Regions from separate parts of the Microbaculum marinum genome, predicted to be linked through region 3. Evidence: predicted binding sites of a transcription regulator. Region 3 holds the regulator's gene; each other region holds the start of a gene.

What was found. Region 3 encodes PhoB, which activates phosphate uptake and scavenging genes when phosphate is short. Its sites were predicted from a motif close to TGTCATNNANCTGTCAT; they were not measured.
Region 1: the regulator PhoB is predicted to act here: its motif matches at 2,535-2,551, upstream of V3328_RS25145 (DUF2794 domain-containing protein).
Region 2: the regulator PhoB is predicted to act here: its motif matches at 2,963-2,979, upstream of phnF (phosphonate metabolism transcriptional regulator PhnF).
Region 4: the regulator PhoB is predicted to act here: its motif matches at 2,196-2,212, upstream of V3328_RS11850 (choice-of-anchor I family protein).

The regions. Positions count from the first base shown of each region.
Region 1 is NZ_JAZHOF010000014.1:25,501-30,099, reverse strand. It holds gene V3328_RS25160 (ABC transporter permease) at 1-534, shown strand, start outside; gene V3328_RS25155 (Bax inhibitor-1/YccA family protein) at 720-1,430, shown strand; gene V3328_RS25150 (GNAT family N-acetyltransferase) at 1,514-2,053, shown strand; gene V3328_RS25145 (DUF2794 domain-containing protein) at 2,122-2,508, opposite strand; gene htpG (molecular chaperone HtpG) at 2,989-4,599, shown strand, end outside.
Region 2 is NZ_JAZHOF010000004.1:155,000-159,598, forward strand. It holds gene V3328_RS10750 (Lon protease family protein) at 1-594, opposite strand, end outside; gene V3328_RS10755 (TetR/AcrR family transcriptional regulator) at 816-1,394, opposite strand; gene V3328_RS10760 (glutathione S-transferase) at 1,496-2,161, shown strand; gene phnF (phosphonate metabolism transcriptional regulator PhnF) at 2,198-2,956, opposite strand; gene phnG (phosphonate C-P lyase system protein PhnG) at 3,083-3,568, shown strand; gene phnH (phosphonate C-P lyase system protein PhnH) at 3,619-4,242, shown strand; gene V3328_RS10780 (carbon-phosphorus lyase complex subunit) at 4,247-4,599, shown strand, end outside.
Region 3 is NZ_JAZHOF010000002.1:457,587-462,185, forward strand. It holds gene pstA (phosphate ABC transporter permease PstA) at 1-373, shown strand, start outside; gene pstB (phosphate ABC transporter ATP-binding protein PstB) at 453-1,214, shown strand; gene phoU (phosphate signaling complex protein PhoU) at 1,260-1,982, shown strand; gene phoB (phosphate regulon transcriptional regulator PhoB) at 2,037-2,738, shown strand; gene V3328_RS05715 (DsrE family protein) at 2,745-3,113, opposite strand; gene V3328_RS05720 (AraC family transcriptional regulator) at 3,197-4,228, shown strand; gene V3328_RS05725 (GcrA family cell cycle regulator) at 4,276-4,599, opposite strand, start outside.
Region 4 is NZ_JAZHOF010000004.1:391,394-395,992, forward strand. It holds gene V3328_RS11835 (hypothetical protein) at 345-674, shown strand; gene V3328_RS11840 (hypothetical protein) at 688-1,113, shown strand; gene V3328_RS11845 (DNA/RNA non-specific endonuclease) at 1,110-2,084, shown strand; gene V3328_RS11850 (choice-of-anchor I family protein) at 2,274-3,845, shown strand; gene V3328_RS11855 (hypothetical protein) at 3,908-4,240, opposite strand; gene V3328_RS11860 (hypothetical protein) at 4,252-4,599, opposite strand, start outside.

The DNA of each region.
Region 1 (4,599 bases), on a different contig from region 3:
ATGGTGCTCGCCACGGTGACGATGCCGGGCGGCGCGGAGTCCGCCACCGAACTCGCCGTCATGCGCGAGGTGACGCGGAACTTCCCGACCGTGACGTCCGTGCGGGTCCGCGAGGCGCTGGAGACCGTCAACGGCCTGGTGCGCCGGCTCGCCTGGGCGGTGCGGGCGGCAAGCGGCCTGACGATCGCCGCCGGCATCCTGGTGCTGGCCGGCGCGCTCGCCGCCAGCCACCGCCACCGGATCCATGACGCGGTTGTGCTGAAGACGCTGGGCGCCACCCGCCGCCGGCTGATCGGCGCCTACGTCCTGGAGTTCGCGATCATCGGCATCGTCACGGCGATCTTCGCGCTGATCGCCGGCTCGGTCGCCGCCATGATCGTCGTCGAACGGGTCATGGAGCTCGATTTCGTCTTTCTGCCGCTGGTTGCGGTCTCCGCCGTCGGCGGCGCGCTTGTGCTCACCGTCGGGCTCGGACTGGCCGGCACGTGGCGGGTGCTCGGCCGCAAGCCGGCCGCCTACCTGCGCGATCTGTAGCGGTCCCGGCACGCGGCGCGGATCTTAACGTTTCGCAAGGTTATTTCCGCACGAATTCGGCGCGAACAGGCTTGCCGCACCGCGCGGCAATGACCATATTCGTGGCGCAAACCAACAACCGTGCTTTACAACCTCAGGGGAATCCCATGGCGGAATTCGACAAACAGGCTGCCCGCAGCTACGGCATGGGCGCCTCACGCGCTGGCCTCAGCGCGATCGACGAGGGCCTGCGCGCCTACATGCTGCAGGTCTACAACTACATGGCAATCGGCCTGGCGGTGACCGGCGTGGTCGCGCTCGGCGCCTTCACGATGGCGTTCAGCGGCGGCCAGCTCACCGCATTCGGCAACGCGATCTACGTCAGCCCGCTGAAGTGGGTGATCATCTTCGCGCCGCTGGCGATGGTCTTCCTGCTGTCGGCGCGGCTCAACTCGATGAGCCTCGGCGGGGCGCAGCTCGCGTTCTGGGGCTTCGCGGCGCTGATGGGCCTGTCGCTGTCGTCGATCTTCCTGGTCTATACCGGCACGAGCATCGCGCGGGTGTTCTTCATCACCGCCGCCTCGTTCGGCGCACTCAGCCTCTACGGCTACACCACCAAGAAGGACCTGAGCGGCTGGGGCTCTTTCCTGTTCATGGGCCTGATCGGCGTCATCATCGCCTCGGTCGTGAACATCTTCCTCGCCTCCTCGGCGCTGCAGTTCGCGATCTCGGTGATCGGCGTGCTGGTGTTCGCGGGACTCACCGCCTACGACACCCAGCAGATCAAGGAGATGTACTCGGCCAACGACGACGGCACCATGTCCGGCCGCAAGGCGATCATGGGCGCGCTCAGGCTCTACCTCGACTTCATCAACCTGTTCGTGATGCTGTTGAGCCTGTTCGGCAATCGCCAGTAATATCTCCCGCATCGTCGGAGATCCGGGCCCCGGCGGCGACGCCGGGGCCCTTTTTGTTGGGCCAAGTTCTTGGGTGAGAGCAAGTGAGCGGGTTCGCCGTCACCGTGCGTCCGGCCGTTCCGGACGACATCGCCGCCATCGTCGAGATCTACGCGGACGCCGTGCGCACCGGCACCGCCAGCTTCGAGCTCGCCCCGCCCGGCACCGAGGAGATGGCGCGCCGCATGACGGCGCTGCTCGACGGCGGCTACCCGTACCTGGCGGCTGAGCTCGACGGCGCCGTCGTCGGCTACGCCTATGCCGGCGCCTACCGGCCGCGCCCCGCCTACCGCTTCACCGTGGAGGATTCGGTCTACGTCGCCCGACCCGCCTGGGGGCGGGGCGTCGCGCGCGCGCTGCTGCGGGAGCTGATCGCGGTCGCCGAAGCGAAAGGCTTCCGGCAGATGATCGCGGTGATCGGCGACGAGGCCAGCGCCGGCTCGATCGCCCTGCACCGGGCGCTGGGCTTCGAGCATGCCGGCACCCTGAAGTCGGTCGGCTGGAAGCACGACCAGTGGCGCGCCACGGTGCTGATGCAGCGGCCGCTCGGGGCCGGGGACACCGCGCCGCCTAGAGACGCGTGAGCCCCTCACCTGCCGGCGACTCGCAACGGGCCGGCTGATTCGCACCGCCGCGCCTGTCGGGCGCAGCCCTACGCGTCGACGAGCCTCAGCCGCTTGTCGATTGCGCCCAGCACGCGGGCAAGGTCGTGGCCGCGCTTGAGGATCAGTCCGGTGGTGCTGACGACCGAATAGGCCCCCTGTCGCCGGGCCAGCCGCGGGTTCTTCTCGATCCGGTAGAGCGGCGCCTCCGAGGCGCGCCGGAAGACCGAGAAAACGGCCTTCTCCCTCAGCGCGTCGATGGCGTAGTCGCGCCATTCGCCGGCGGCCACCATGCGGCCGTAGACCTTGAGGATTTCGTTGAGTTCGCTGCGGTTGAACGAGACGCTGGACGCCGCCGGCATCCGGGTCTGCGGGACGGCGGCACGTGCCGCGAACGCACGGCCGCCGGGGAACGCTATGGGATCCGTTTCGCTCAATGGCGCCTCCCCTGTTTTCGGTCTCCTGTCACATGATCGTCAAATGTTGCGGGCCCCGTCAAGGACGCCTCCTGGCCACCATTGTCGGCCTCCGGGGTCCGCCGATTTCGGGTGATAAAGAAATCACATTTCCGCCCCAATGGCGCCCTTCACCTGCCAGAATGGAATACGACCATTCAATCGTTGCCTCGAGGCCCGGTTCGAGGAGGCTCCGGAACACCCAGCCCCCCAGCCCCCCGGGGTTTTCTCTGAACCGGGCCCGTTTATTTGACGAGCGTACAGCTGGTTCAAATCCCTCTACAGTCACTTTGCAAGGGCCGGACCTGACCGGCCCGATTTGTTTCTGGTTGCCTTGTCCCTCAGTCCGGCCGACGCCTCTCTTGCCGCAGGCACTTGAGACCGGCACTTGAAATCCGTGGCCAGTCGTCCCTATCTCGCGCCCTGACACTGAAGAAGCTGCGGGAAACCGGGAAACGCAAGATGACCGAGACGACGGAAAAGAAATCCGCATCCAGGAAAACGGCCGCGAAATCTGCAGGCAAGGGCAAGTCGAAGCCCGCCACGTCCCATGCCTTCGAGGCCGAGGTCGGCAAGATCCTCGACCTGATGGTGCACGCGGTCTACTCCGACCGCGAGGTGTTCCTGCGCGAACTGATCTCCAACGGCGCCGACGCCTGCGAGAAGCTGCGCTACGAATCGCGCCGCGATGATTCGCTTCTGGCCGGCGATCCGGATCTCACGGTCACCATTCATCCCGACAAGGACGCCGGAACCCTCACGATAGAGGACAACGGCATCGGCATGACCGGCGAGGAGCTCGCCGCCAATCTCGGCACCATCGCCCGCTCCGGCACCCAGGCCTTCGTCGAGGCGCTCGACAACGAAGCCGCCGGGACGGAGGGCGGTTCCGGCGACGCGGCTGCCCTGATCGGCCGCTTCGGCATCGGCTTCTATTCGGCCTTCATGGTCGCCGACAGGGTCGACGTGCTCTCCCGCAGGGCAGGCAAGGATCAAGCCGGCAACCGCTGGAGCTCCGATGGCCGCGGCACCTTCGGCATCGAGCCCGACGAGTTGGCGCCCGCCCGCGGCACCCGCATCGTTCTGCATCTGAAGGACGACGCGAAGGATTTCCTGGAGGCGCATCGGATCGAATCGATCGTGCGCGCCCATTCGGCCCACGTCCCCGTTCCGATCCGCCTCAAGGAAGGTGAGGTCAGCCGCGAGATCGCCGACGGCGGTGCGCTGTGGCTGAAGCCGAAGTCGGAGCTTTCGGACGAGGACTACACCGAATTCTATCGCCACATCGCGGGCGCCTGGGACGAGCCGGCACTCACCGTCCACTACGCCGCCGAGGGCCGCCAGACCTACCGGGTACTGATGTTCGTGCCCTCGGAAAAGCCCTTCGACATGTTCGACCCGTCGCGCAAGGGCCGCACCCGGCTCTACGTGCGCCGCGTCTTCATCACCGACGACGCAGAGCTGATGCCGGCCTACCTGCGCTTCGTGCGCGGCCTGGTCGATTCCGACGACCTGCCGCTCAACATTTCCCGCGAGATGCTGCAGGAGAGCCCGCTGCTCACCCAGATCCGCAAGGGGGTGGCCAACCGGATCCTGTCGGAACTCGGCAAGCTCGCCGACAAGGACCCGGACGCCTACGCGAAGATCTGGTCGAACTTCGGTCCGGTCCTGAAGGAGGGCCTCTACGAAGACATGGAGCGGCGGGACACGCTGCTTGGCCTCGCCCGCTTTCATTCCACCGCCGACATGGAGGGCTGGCGCTCGCTGAAGGACTACGTGGCGGCGATGCGCGAGAACCAGACGGCGATCTACTACGTCACCGGCGAATCTCCCGCCCAGGCCGCCGCCAGCCCGCACCTCGAGGGCTTCCGCGCCCGCGGCATCGAGGTGCTGGTGCTGTCGGACCCGGTCGACCATTTCTGGGTGCGCATGGCGACCGGCTTCGATGGCAAGCCCTTTCGTTCGGTCAGCCAGGGTGACGCCGACATTGAGGCGGTCGCGTTGCTCGACGACAGCGGGGACGATGGCGACGACGGCTCGCCGGCTTCCGTCGCGACGCTCGCGGCCTTCGTC
Region 2 (4,599 bases), on a different contig from region 3:
GCCGTCGCGCGAGGGCACCAGCGCGAAGCCCATCGGCGTGCGCATCACGACGATGTTGTGCTCCTGAGCCCGCTTCTGGAGTTCTGAGAACGCTTCCGCCTGCTTCTTCTGGAACGCCTCATCGATGGCGCCGCGCCGCGTCTGGTACTCCTCGCTCTGGAACACCGCCGGCAGCGCCGTCTTCAGTTCGTCGACGAGTTCCCGCATCGCATCGCGGAAGTCCGGCGCCCGCCCCGCCGGCAGGTCGATCGCGATCGGCCTGTGCGGCTCCTTGAAGTTGTTGACATAGACCCAGTCCGACGGCGCCGGCCGGTCCGCGGCGGCGTCGTTCAGCACCGACTCGACCGCCCTGCGGGTCAGCGCCCCAGTATGGCCGATGGCGAACAGGTTGAAGCCCTGCCGCGGCACCCCGGTGCCGACCGTGATCGCGTCGAGCGCCCGCTGCTGTCCGATCAGCCCGTCGATCGGCTCGAGATCCGCCGTCGTCTCGAAACCCAGCCCGGCCGGATCGGCCGCCCGGTACAGCCGGTCGGGGTCGAGCGGCGCGGCTTCGCCGGCGGTCTCCTCGTGTCTTTCGGCGGGATTATTTGCCATGTCCTCGTCCAATCGGATTGCACGTTCGGGGCGTCTCACAGGCGCCGGCGTGGCGCACCAGTATCAGCGCGCCTCACATGCCGCGATGTTGCGCCGTAACAATTGCACATGCGTCGTCGGGACGACATGGGCGTCGACGAGGCAGCCGGTCATAACAGCGGTAGCTGAACTCACGAGAGGTCTGGGTTGGCAAATGCGGCATCCTCCGCTCAGGTCTGCTCTCATTGCTCAGATGGGATTGAATCAGGCCGGAAGAGACCGACGTTCCTATAGGTGGCGATGATGTCATCGTACCGGCGCAGTCCTCCCGAACCGCGCGCGGTCAATTGCGCCCCTGCCACCGCCGCGTAGATGGCATCGGCGCGGCGCATGGCTGTATCATCCGGCGCAGACGCGGAAAGACGCTCAGCAAGCCATGTCACGTTGATATGGATGAACGCGCGGATCTCTGTTCGCAGCTTTTCCGGCACATCATCGATTTGAGCTGACAGGAAGCTTGCCAGGCAGATGCGACTGTCGCCGTCGAGAGCCTTTCGGAAAATCCCGGGATAGGCCTGCAGGCAGGCACTCGGTGAATCATTGGCCCGAGAAACCGCATCGAGGGCTGCCTTCACATCGTCGCAATACCGCCTAGCTACGGCGGCGCCGAGAGCAGCCTTGCTCGGGAAGTGGTGATAAAGGCTGGGGGCCCTGATCCCGACCCTTGACGCAATGTCCCTGAAATTCAGGCCATCATAGCCATGCGCCTGCACCTGCGCGCGGGCTACGGCCAGGATGTTCTCCACTGTGTTTTCGGACATGGTCTGGGGCTCACGATATTTTGCAAGGCCAAGGATTGATTTTGCGGTGGGTCGTGTCAACGTAGCCTACCAACTGATAGGTAGAGAGGCGGTTTCCGATGATGACGATCCATGACTTTGGCCGCGGACCCTATCCTGCCCGCGTTCGCATCGCGCTGGCAGAGTTGAATTTGCAGGACAAGGTACGATTCGTCGAAGTGGACTTGAGGACGGGTGCCCACAAGCGACCGGAGTTTCTGGAGAAGAACTATTCTGGCACCCTGCCCGTCCTCGAACTCGCCGACGGGACATACCTGGCCGAATGCACTGCCATCACGGAGTATCTGGATCATCTTGAGGGTCGGCCCCGTCTGACCGGCGTTTCGGCACGGGAAAGGGGCATGGTCCATATGACGAACAAGCGCGCCGAGATCGAACTCCTGGATCCGATCAGCGTCTACTTCCATCACGCGACCCCGGGTCTGGGTCCCCATGTCGAACTCTACCAGAATCCCGAATGGGGCGAACGGATGCGCGACAGGGCATTGCGAGGGGCGCGGTATTTCGACGACCTTCTTTCCACGCGCCCCTATGTCGCGGGTGAGACTTTCTCGATGGCAGACATAACCGTGGTCGCCGCCTTCGTTTTTGCGGACATCGTCAAGCTGACAATTCCGCTGCGCCTCGGCCATCTGCATGCATGGCACGACCGTATGTTGGCCCGACCAAGCGTGCAGGGGTGGCGTGACATGGGGCGATCCACCGGAAATTGCCCTTTGGAAGCATAGGCGCCAAGCGGATTTGGCTCACCCCCCGCCCCGCCCTCACGTCTCCACCACGATCTGCACCCGGTCGGCGGCGAAGCGGGCGAGCGAATACTGGATCGGCCGCCCCTCCGTGTCCGCATTGATGCTTTCGGTGGCGATCAGCGGGCTGCCCGGCGCGATGCCGAGCGCCAGCGCGTCCTGCGCGTCGGCGATGCGCGCCGTCACCCGCGTCTCGCGGCGCTGGTAGTCCGCGACGCCGCAGCGCTGCAGCGCCCGGGTGATCGAGCCGGTCTCGGCATAGTGCGCCACGAAGCCCGGCAGCCGCTCGGCGGGAAACCAGCTCGTCGCGACGTTGAGCGGGATGCCGTCGGCGGCGCTCAGCGTCTCCAGCCGCAGCACCGGCGTGCCGCGCGCGATGCCGAGGGCGGCGGCGACGTCCGGCTCGGCCGACATCTCGTCGGCGGCGATCAGCCGGCCGGAGGGCGCGCGCGCCTGCCGCGAGACGATTTCCGAGAACCGGGTGCGCGGACCGATCGGGTAGTCCAGCGGCCGGCCGCGGACGATGGTTCCCCTGCCCTGCTCGGAGCGCACCAGCCCGTCGCCGGCCAGCGCCGCCAGCGCGCGGCGCACCGTGTGCCGGTTCACGCCGAACCGTTCCGCCAGCACCGATTCCGACGGCAGCCGGTCGCCCGGCGCGTGCTCGCCGGCGGCGATCTCCCGGCGCAGGGAATCGGCGATGCGCCGCCACAGCGCGATGCCGTCCTGCCCCGGAGCCGCCCCGGGGCCTCTTGCGGCGGTGACATGGGGGTCCGCCATTGCGTCCGTCATACGAATGTCACCCGCAGCCGGTATCAAACCACTTGTCTAGATTACTAGACATGTTCACGGAACGGGTCCAGACAATTCCGCCGGGACCCCGATCCGCAACGAGTTCCACGCCTGATGGCCGACAGTGGCAGCGAAATAGAGTCCGGGGGCGCCGGGACCGCACCGAGGCGCCGCGCCATGTCGGCGCTGGCCGCCGCCGACGGCAAGTTCCTCGCCGATGCATGGGAAACGCTGGCCACAAAGCCCGACTGGTCCTGGCTGCGCAGGCCGGAGAGCGGCCTCGTCATGGTGCGCGGCCGCATCGGCGGCGCCGGCTCGCCCTTCAACCTCGGCGAGGTCACGGTGACCCGCTGCGCCGTCTCGATCGACAGCGGCGAGGCCGGCTTCTCCTGGATCATGGGCCGCGACGCTGCGAAGGCACGGCTGGCCGCGCTGTTCGACGCGATGTGGCAGGCGCCCGAGCGGCGCGACGAGATCGAGGCGCGGGTGGTCGGGCCGGCCCTCGCCGCGCAGGCGGCCGCCGACCGGACCGCCGCCGAGGAGACCGCGGCGACCCGAGTCGACTTCTTCACCATGGTGCGCGGCGAGGACGAGCAATGATCGGCCCCGCATCGACAGATGCGTCGGCAGGTGCCGCAACGGCTGCCCGGATGCGCGCGACGGCGGCACTGTCGGGCGGCTTCCAGGCCCCGGTCCACGACTCGCAGGCGGTGTTCCGGACCATCATGAACGCGCTGGCGCGGCCCGGCACGGTGCACGACCTTACGCCCCGGGCGAAGCCGCCCGCGACGCTGTCGGCGGAGGCCGGTGCCGTCGCGCTGGCGCTGCTCGACCATGAAACGCCGGTGTGGTGCGACCAGGCGCTCGCCGCCGCCCCGGCCGTCGCCGACTGGCTGCGGTTTAATACCGGAGCCCCGATCGTCGCGGCGCCGGAGGAGGCCGAGTTCGCCTTCGTCGCCGATCCGCTGCGGATGCCGCCGCTGTCGTCCTTCGCGCAGGGCACCGCCGACTATCCCGACCGCTCGACGACGCTCGTCGTCGCCGTCGAGACCCTGGACGCACGCACCGGCGCCGACATCCGGGGCGCCGACCTCCGGGGTCCCGGCATCGCGACCACCGCGCGGCTTGCGCCGCATCCGCTGCCGCATGCGTTCTGGGACCAGGCCCGCGCCAACCACGCCCGCTTTCCCCGCGGCGTCGACCTGCTGTTCACCGCGCCCGGCCGGATCGCCGGGCTGCCGCGCTCCACCCGCATCCTGGCCCCGGAGGCCTGAGCCCATGTATGTCGCGGTCAAGGGCGGCGAGACGGCCATCTCGAACGCGCACCGGCTGCTCGCCCACGAGCGGCGCGGCGACCGCTCGGTGCCCGACATCACGCTCGCCCAGATCGCCGGCCAGCTGGCGCTCGCCGTGGACAGGGTGATGGCGGAGGGCTCGCTGTTCGACCGCGACCTCGCCGCGCTCGCGGTCAAGCAGGCGCGCGGCGACCTGATCGAGGCGATCTTCCTGATCCGCGCCTACCGCACCACCCTGCCCCGCTTCGGCACCAGCGAGCCGGTCGACACCGCGGCGATGCGGATCCGCCGCCGCATCTCGGCGACCTACAAGGACCTGCCCGGCGGCCAGCTGCT
Region 3 (4,599 bases):
GAAGGCGGTGCCGCCGTCGATCCGCGAGGCCGGGCTCGGCATGGGCGCCTCCCGGCACCAGGTGGTCATGCATCACGTCCTGCCGCTGGCGCTGCCGGGCATCCTGACCGGCACGATCATCGGCCTCGCCCAGGCGCTGGGCGAAACCGCGCCGCTGCTGCTGATCGGCATGAACGCCTTCATCACCTCGCCGCCCGGCGGCCTGCTCGATGCGTCGACCGCCCTGCCGACGCAGATCTTCATCTGGGCCGACAGTCCCGAGCGCGGCTTCGTCGACAGGACGTCGGCCGCGATCCTGGTGCTGCTGGGCTTCCTCATCATCATGAACGGTATCGCCATCTTCCTGCGTCAGCGCCTCGAGCGGACGTGGTAACGGGAGCAACGACATGAACCAAGTGACCACCGCCGAGCAGCGCGCCGCGACCGGGCCGATCATCATCCCCGATCCGGACATGAACCCCGTCCGGGTCTCCGCCAAGGACGTTTCCGTGTTCTACGGCGCCAAGCAGGCCCTGTTCGACGTGGCGATCGACATTCCCGAGCGCTCGGTCACAGCCTTCATCGGACCGTCCGGCTGCGGCAAGTCGACCTTCCTGCGCTGCATCAACCGGATGAACGACACCATCGACGGCTGCCGCGTCACCGGCGACATCACGCTGGACGGACGCGATATCTACGACCGCACGCTCGACGTGGTGGAACTGCGCGCCCGGGTCGGCATGGTGTTCCAGAAGCCGAACCCGTTCCCGAAGTCGATCTACGAGAACATCGCCTACGGTCCGCGCATCCACGGGCTGGCCAGCAACAAGGCGGCGCTCGACGAGATCGTCGAGACGAGCCTGCGCAAGGCCGGCCTCTGGAACGAGGTGAAGGACCGCCTTGACGAGCCGGGCACCGGCATGTCGGGCGGCCAGCAGCAGCGCCTGTGCATCGCCCGGGCAATCGCGGTGAGCCCCGAAGTCATCCTGATGGACGAGCCGTGCTCGGCGCTCGATCCGATCGCCACCGCCAAGGTCGAGGAACTGATCGACGAGCTGAAGGAGAACTACTGCATCATCATCGTCACCCACTCGATGCAGCAGGCCGCGCGCGTCTCGCAGCGCACCGCCTTCTTCCATCTCGGCATCCTGGTCGAGGCCGGGCCCACCGAGCACATCTTCACCAACCCGAAGGACGAGCGCACCCACGACTACATCACCGGCCGTTTCGGCTGATCGCACGTACGTGAGGACAAGCCTCCGCGGACCGAGGAAACGGACATGACGGAACACATCGTTACTTCCTACGACGACGAACTGAAGGCGCTCGCCATCATGATCACGCGCATGGGCGGCCATGCGGAGAAGGTCCTGACGGACGCGACCCAGGCGCTCAACCGCCACGACGAAGAGCTGGCGATGCGCACGATCAACGCCGACGAGGAGATCGACCGGCTCGAACACGAGATCGAGGAACTGGCGATCCTGATGATCGCCAAGCGCCAGCCGATGGCGGCCGACCTGCGCGAGGTCATCGCGGCGATCAAGATCTCGTCCGACCTGGAACGCATCGGCGACCTGGCGAAGAACATCGCCAAGCGGGCGGTGGCGATCCAGTCGGAGACCGGCGCCGTCAAGGCGGCGCTCGGCATCGACCGCATGAGCCGGATCGCGTCGCGCCAGCTCAAGGACGTCCTCGACAGCTACACGCAGCGCGACGTCGACAAGGCCATGGACGTCTGGCATCGCGATTCCGAGCTCGACGCCATGTACACGTCGATCTTCCGCGAGCTGCTGACCTACATGATGGAAGACACGCGCAACATCACGTTCTCGACGCATCTGCTGTTCGCCGCCAAGAACATCGAGCGCATCGGCGACCACGCCACCAACATCGCCGAAACGATCTACTATCTCTCCACCGGCGCACCGCTGCGCGAGGCGCGTCCGAAGAAGGACGCCTCGAGCTTCACGCCGGCCGACTATCCGCAAACCGATGACTGATCGCAGGAAGACGAACGACTTCGAGACGATGACCAATCACGGGATTCAGGGGCAATGAACGCCAAGGTCCTGATTGTCGAAGACGAGGAGCCTCTGACCCTCCTGCTTCGGTACAATCTGGAGTCGGAGGGCTACGACGTCGACGCGGTCAGCCGCGGCGACGAAGCCGAGACGCGGATCCGCGAGGGCGCGCCCGACCTGGTGCTGCTGGACTGGATGCTACCCGGCATCTCCGGCATCGAGCTGTGCCGCCGCATCCGCACGCGTCCCGAAACCAACGGGCTGCCGGTCATCATGCTGACGGCGCGCGGCGAGGAGACGGAGCGGATCCGTGGTCTCGCCACCGGCGCCGACGACTACGTGGTGAAGCCCTTCTCGATCCCGGAGCTGATGGCGCGCGTCAAGGCGCTGCTGCGGCGCGTCAAGCCTGAGCTGATCGCGAGCGTGCTCAACGCCGGCGACATCGAGCTCAACCGCGACACCCACCGGGTGCGCCGCTCGGGCCGGGAGATCCACCTGGGGCCTACCGAGTTCCGGCTGCTCGAATTCCTGATGCAGAGCCCGGGCCGGGTGTTCACCCGCGAACAACTGCTCGACGGCGTCTGGGGCCGCGACGTCTATGTCGACGAGCGCACCGTCGACGTGCATGTCGGACGGCTGCGCAAGGCGATCAACCGCGGCCGCCGGGCCGACCCGATCCGCACGGTGCGCGGCGCCGGCTACGCCTTCAACGAGCAGTTCGTGACCGTCGCCTGACGAGGTTCAGAAGGACAGCGTCGCGGCTCCGGTCCGGATTTCCTCGAACATCGCGCTCGCACCGATCACGACGACGCCGTCCAGCAGGTCGGACTGCCGGTAGCCGCGCGAGGCGACGCAGGGCGGGCAGGCCCAGATGACGCCGCCGCGGTCCTGGAAGGACGAGATCAGCGCCGCCAGCGGCTCCAGCGGCGCCACCTGGGTCATCGTCTGCCCGCCTTTGCGCACCAGGTCGATTGCCGTGCTGGTGAGAAAGAGCGACACCTTCATGCCGGCGCTCAAGGCGCCGTTTGCAATCGTGAAGGCGACCGACGAGAGCTCCGAGTCGATGCCCCTGGTTACGACAATCACGAGTTTTCCGGTTTCCGCAGTCATTGTAATGTGCTCCTGCCTGAACTGCGGATGATCAATAGGCGGCGGGAGTCCTGACGTCTTTGGCCGGAGCGCCGAAAGAGTTGATCGAACGGCCGGCGCCGGCTCGGCCGGCGGGCCCGGGCGGAGACGTGCTGTCGGCGCTGTTGCGCACGGTCCGGCTCGGCGGCGCCCTCCAGTTCTGCCTGATGCCGGAAGGCGACTGGGAAACCGACGACAAGCCGCGCATGGCGGCGCTGGCCACGCGGGCGGTCGCAGCGATCCCGTTCCACATCCTCGTCGAAGGCGAATGCTGGCTGCGCATGCAGGGAGGGGAATGGGCGCTCGAGGCCGGCGACGTCGCCGCCTTTCCGTTTGCGACCGGCCATCAACTGGGCGCAGGCCGCGGCGGCCGCCGGATTTCGCCGACCGACGATCTTCCGCCGAAGCCCTGGAACCAGCTGCCGGTGCTGCGCTACGGCGGCGACGGCCGCCGGGTGCGGCTGCTGTGCGGCTACCTCGAATGCGATGCGGTGAACTTCCGGCCGCTGAGACAGTCATTGCCGACGCTGCTGCACGTGCGCACCGCGACCTCGGAGCAGACCCGCTGGCTTGCCGCGACAATCCGGCAAATGGAGCTGGAGACGGACCACCCGCGGCCGGGGGGACAGTCCGTCATCGAGCGGCTGACCGAGATCATCTTCATCGAGCTCTTGCGCCACCAGATCATCGCCGGGCCGCCGGAGAAGGTCGGCTGGCTGGCTGCGGCCGGGGACCCGGCACTCGGCCGATGCCTTGCCCTGATCCACGATCAGCCGCGTCGGGAGTGGAGCGTTGCCACGCTGGCGGCCGAGGCCGGTCTGTCGCGCAGCACCCTGACGGACCGGTTCGAAGCGGTGCTCGCCACATCGCCGATGCGCTACGTGCGCGAGTGGCGGCTCTATCTTGCGAGCACCGACCTGAGGACGACCGCCAAGCCGATCCCCGTGATCGCGGAAGAGGCAGGCTACGGGACCGAAGCCGCCTTCAGCCGCGCCTTTTCGCGGGCTTTCCACTGTCCCCCCGCCGCCTGGCGGCACGACCCGCGCGACCGGACGGTCCGTTCGAACGGCGTCACCGTCCCGCCCGCCAACGTCTGACTCCGCAGGGACGATGCCGGGCGTAGGCTTTCAGAGCTGAACCCGGGTCAGTTCGCGCCCGACGCCTTGGACCGCTTGCGATCCGAGGCCGGCTGATAGGCGACGCTGCAATGATGCTCGCAATAGGGCACCCCGGACTCCGAGCGCCGGCCGCAGAAGTAGAAGTCGTCATGGCCGGGATCGCCGATCGGCCATTTGCAGGTGTGTTCGTTGAGCTCCAGGATGGTTGCGCGCTGCTCCGGCGGAATGAACAGTTCCGTGACCGGCGCCAGCGTGCGCACGGGGACGATCTCGGCCTCGACCTGCTGCTCGGCCACGACGTTCAACTTCAGCGCGGTGTTACCGATCACCCGCGTGACGGGCCGCGGCGG
Region 4 (4,599 bases), on a different contig from region 3:
CGGGAAACGCATCGGACCGCACGAAACGCGCCGAAGTCGGTCCAAGATGAAAATTCCATCAGGAACTGGCGTCAAATTGGGCTTGTGATCTGCTGGTCGTCGACCTATATGTTGCATCGCAGCATCGTTCGCGGTGCTGCTGCCCTCCTTGGGCGTTTCCTCCCTAGACTTGGGCCGTCCGGTACCCCCGGGCGGTCTTTTTTTTTGCCCGTGGACGCACTTGGTCGCCGTCCCCGGCCGAGGTCGTCCCTGCCCGCAATCAACCAAGACCCTCACTGCGTTAATCGAATCGATTTGACAACTTATGCGTGCTGCCCAATAGTTCTCTTCGATCAGAGGGCGAAATGGTTTGGCAGCTGGGTGAATTGATACAGGCCTGCCTGATTGCCTGGATGGCCGCATTGGCTGCGGTCGTCGCTATGAAACTTTTCTCCGGTCGCATCTCGCTGAACGGCATTCTCGCGGCCACCCCGAATGGCGGCTTCGATCCCACCCGGGTGCAAAGCGCACTGATCTTTTTATTCATTATCGGCGGCTATGCGCTTCAGGGGCTCGACGCGGTCGCGACACGCGGTCCGATGCCGGAGATTCCCGAAACGCTGCTGGTGCTGCTGACCGGCAGCAACGGAGTCTATCTGACCGGCAAGATCGTTCGGCACCGAATGGCGGGTTGAGGAGCACCGTCCCATGCAACAGACGACCATCGCGCTAATAGGGTTCTATGTGATCATCGCGATCATGCTCGGCTTCGCCGCGATGGTCCTGTTGAAGATCATCAACGGGACCATCGACCTCGACGGGCTCGTTTCGGAGCCCATCAATCCCCAGCATCCCCAATTCACCGGGAAGGCCAGCCTCTCCCGGTTCCAGTTCCTGATCTTCACTTTCGTCATAGCCGGCCTGTACCTGTTGCTGCGCATCGAGCACGGCACCTTCGTCGACATTCCGGAGACCGTGCTGGGACTTCTCGGTATCAGCGGCGGCAGTTTCGTCGTCTCCAAGGCGGTCGGAAACATGGAGGGGGCGTCCCCCAAGACGCCGGCGAATACCCCCGTCGCACCTCCCTCCCCGACCGCCGGAGGAACCGGCAGCCCCGCCGGTGGTCCCCAATGACCGTGCCGCCGCGAGACTGGCGCGGAAGAGCCCTGTGGCTGGTTGCCGGTCTGGGTGCCGCTCTCGCGTCCACGCCAGGCGGCGCCGCAACCGATTCCTGTCCCAAGGCGCCCGCCTCCGTCGGCGACCACGGTCCGCAGACCTGCCGCCAGATATGGGCGGAGATCGGCATGCCCGAATACGAGGACGGCATCGACCAGTGCATCACGCCGATCTGCCATCTCGGGTTTCTCACCGGCCACGATGATCGTCGCAGGTCCCCGGCATGGGTCATCGAGCGCCTGACCCGCGAGATGGTCACCGGCCCGAACAAGCGTCCCGATATCCGTTTCATCCCCGAACAGCACGCCCCCGAAGAAGCCCGGGCACAGGACCGCGACTATACCGGCAGCGGCTTCGACCGCGGACATCAGGCGGCGTCGGCGGATTTCACCGTTTCCCCGGAGATGATGGAGGACACGTTCGTCCTGTCCAACGCGGTGCCGCAACAGGGTATCGGCTTCAATCGCAGCGTCTGGAGGGAACTGGAAAGCCTCACGCAGCAACTCGCGGCCAATCGGGGCACGATCTACGTCATCACCGGCACGGTCCCGCGCGAGAAGGACGCGGTCGTCACCATGGAAGCCGACGCCTGCGGCGCGGAGATCGCGTTCCCGTACCCGGCGAAGGCGGCGATCTGCGAAGCCAACGCCGAGGACATCGAGGCAGAATGCACCGGCGGCGTCGCCGTGCCGATCGCCCTCTACAAGATCATCTACGACCCCGCCCTCAACAGGGTGAACGCCTATCTGATGCCCAACATCAACCACACCCCTCTCAAGAAGCGTGTCAGGACCATCGATTACATTCAGGATTACCGCACCAGCATCGCGACCATCGAAAATCTGACGGGCCTGAAGTTCTTTCCCGACATGACGCGGCGCCAGCGCAGCATCCTCGTCGAAGGCTGCGGCACGACGATGCTGCACTGATCGGCCTGGTGACGGCCCTCTCGGCGACTTCCCCCGTCACACCTCCACGATTGTCGCGGCAGGTCCGGCCGCCCCATCGGGCTCCTTACCCACCCCCTGAAGCGGACCCGCTGACAACGGACTGTCATACTACTCGGCTACGGGGTCCCCGTCGCAGTCGCGATCTGATCACACAGAGGGGATTTCGGAATGTCTGCACGTTCAGCTTTGGCGCTGACCTTGTCACTGGCGATACTGGGGGCTCCGCTCGGCGGCGCCGCGCACGCGAAGCCGAAAACGGTCGGCAAATCGAAGCGTTTCGAAATGGTGCTGCAGGGCGCCGTCGATCTCAGCGAAGGCGTCGCGGAGATTTCGGCATTCGACCCGGCCAGCCAGCGGCTGTTCATGGTCGACGGGTCGGCCATTCTCAAGGTCGTCGACCTGAGCGACCCCGCAAATCCTGTCGAACTGCCCGGTGCGGCGATCGACGTTGACGCCGACCTGTTCGCCCATACCGGGATCCCGGCCGCAGAAGCCAACTCGATCGCGATCCGCAACGGCCTCATGGCGGTGGCGGTCGCCGCCGATCCCGCCACCGACAACGGCTTCGTCGCCTTCTACGACACCGACGGCACCTACCTGTACAACTGCCGGGTCGGCGCGCTGCCGGACATGCTCACCTTCGCGCCGAACGGAACCGCTCTCCTGGTCGCCAACGAAGGCGAGCCCGGCGACGCCGCGGACCCGGAAGGCAGCATCTCGATCATCGACATGCAGTCGGTGCTGCGGCGGAGGAACTGCGACGACGCCCGCGACGTGCACACTGCCGATTTCCGGGCCTTCAATCCGGCCCGCGCCGCGCTGATCGAAAAGGGCGTGCGGCTGTTCCCGGGCAAGAGCGTGGCCGAGGACCTGGAGCCGGAATACATCGCCGTCTCCGCCGACAGCCGTTACGCCTGGGCGACGCTGCAGGAAGCCAACTCGCTGGCGCTGGTGGACATTCCCGCCGCCGAGATCGTCGACATCCTGCCGCTGGGCCTGAAGAATCACCGCCGGCCGGACATGGGCCTTGACGCCAGCGACGAGGACGGACGGATCCGGATCCGCCGCTGGCCCGTGTACGGCATGTACATGCCGGACGCCATTGCCAGCTTCGGCCGCGACTACCTGATCACCGCCAACGAGGGCGACGACCGTGGCGAGGACGAGCGCATCGGCGACATCGAACTCGACCCGGCTGCATTCCGCAATCCCGCCAGGCTTCAGAAGGAGAAGAATCTCGGCCGCCTCGGCATCAGCTCCATCGACGGCGATCCAGACGGCGACGGTGAGTACGAATGGCTGCAGAGCTACGGCGCCCGGTCATTCACGATCTGGGACGGCAGGGGCAGGAAGGTGTTCGACAGCGGCGACTTCATCGCCCGTCTGACTGCCAGGAAGGCCCCCGACCTGTTCAACGCCGACAACGGCGACCCGGCGGAGTTCGACACGCGCTCGGACAACAAGGGTGCCGAGCCGGAAGGCGTCGTGGTCGGCCGCTACAAGGGCCGCACGCTGGCCTTCGTCGGCCTCGAGCGCGGCCCCGGCGGCGCGATCGGGCTCGACGTCACCAACCCCAACAGGCCCCGCTGGTTCGACTACGTCCGCCGCGACAACGACGTCTCCCCGGAAGGGATGCTGTTCATCTCGGACGCCGAAAGCCCCACCGGCAAGCCGCTGCTGGTGCTCTCGCACGAGGTCGGCGGCACCGTGACGGTGTACGAGATCTCGGAGCGGAAGTAGTCGCGTCCAACGACGCCTGCCATCCTGACCGACGGCGCCGGTCCTGCTTTCGGGACCGGCGCTTATCCAGGAATGATCACGTCGAACGCCGTGTCGATGACGATTTCGATGACCTTGTTGCGAAACTTGTCGATCCGGATCTGGGCAATTCCCGCCCGCATCAGCGCCCTCATCTGAAGAAGCGCCACCTGGCTCTTCACCAGAAAGGCGTATTCCTCCGGCGCCAATTTTTCCTCGGCGAGAAGGCCATTCCAGCGCTGCAATTTGTCCGCCGTGCTTCTGACGAATTGCTGCAGATCGCCGACCACGTCATCGACGATGTCATTGCCGAACTCCACTGCGAGGTCGCGAATCTTCGGCAAGGCGATTTCGAGTATGTCGTCCAGCGCGCTCATCTTGCCCCCTTTTATCCGTCGCCCGCAGGAGCCTTGGCTTCGCACCGGCTGAGCGTCTTCTTGTTCGCTTCGAGACAGATCAGGTAGTCGAAGGCTTCGGCCACTTGCGTCTGGTACTCATCGGCCAAGGCAGGAGTGACCTTTCCGCGAGTGCGCCAGAGCGCCAGATATCCGCCCACAAGTGGCTGGTCCGGCGATTTGATCTTCCACCACATCTCGGCCGTGACCTCGTTGTGTGGCAGCCCGTTGGCGTATTCGTACGCCTTGTCCAGATTTTCGGTGAGATCTTTCGCCTGCAGCGAATGCTGCGAATAACTGTCCGTGCTCTCCGAAATCAGTTCAAGCGACTCGACCTTCAG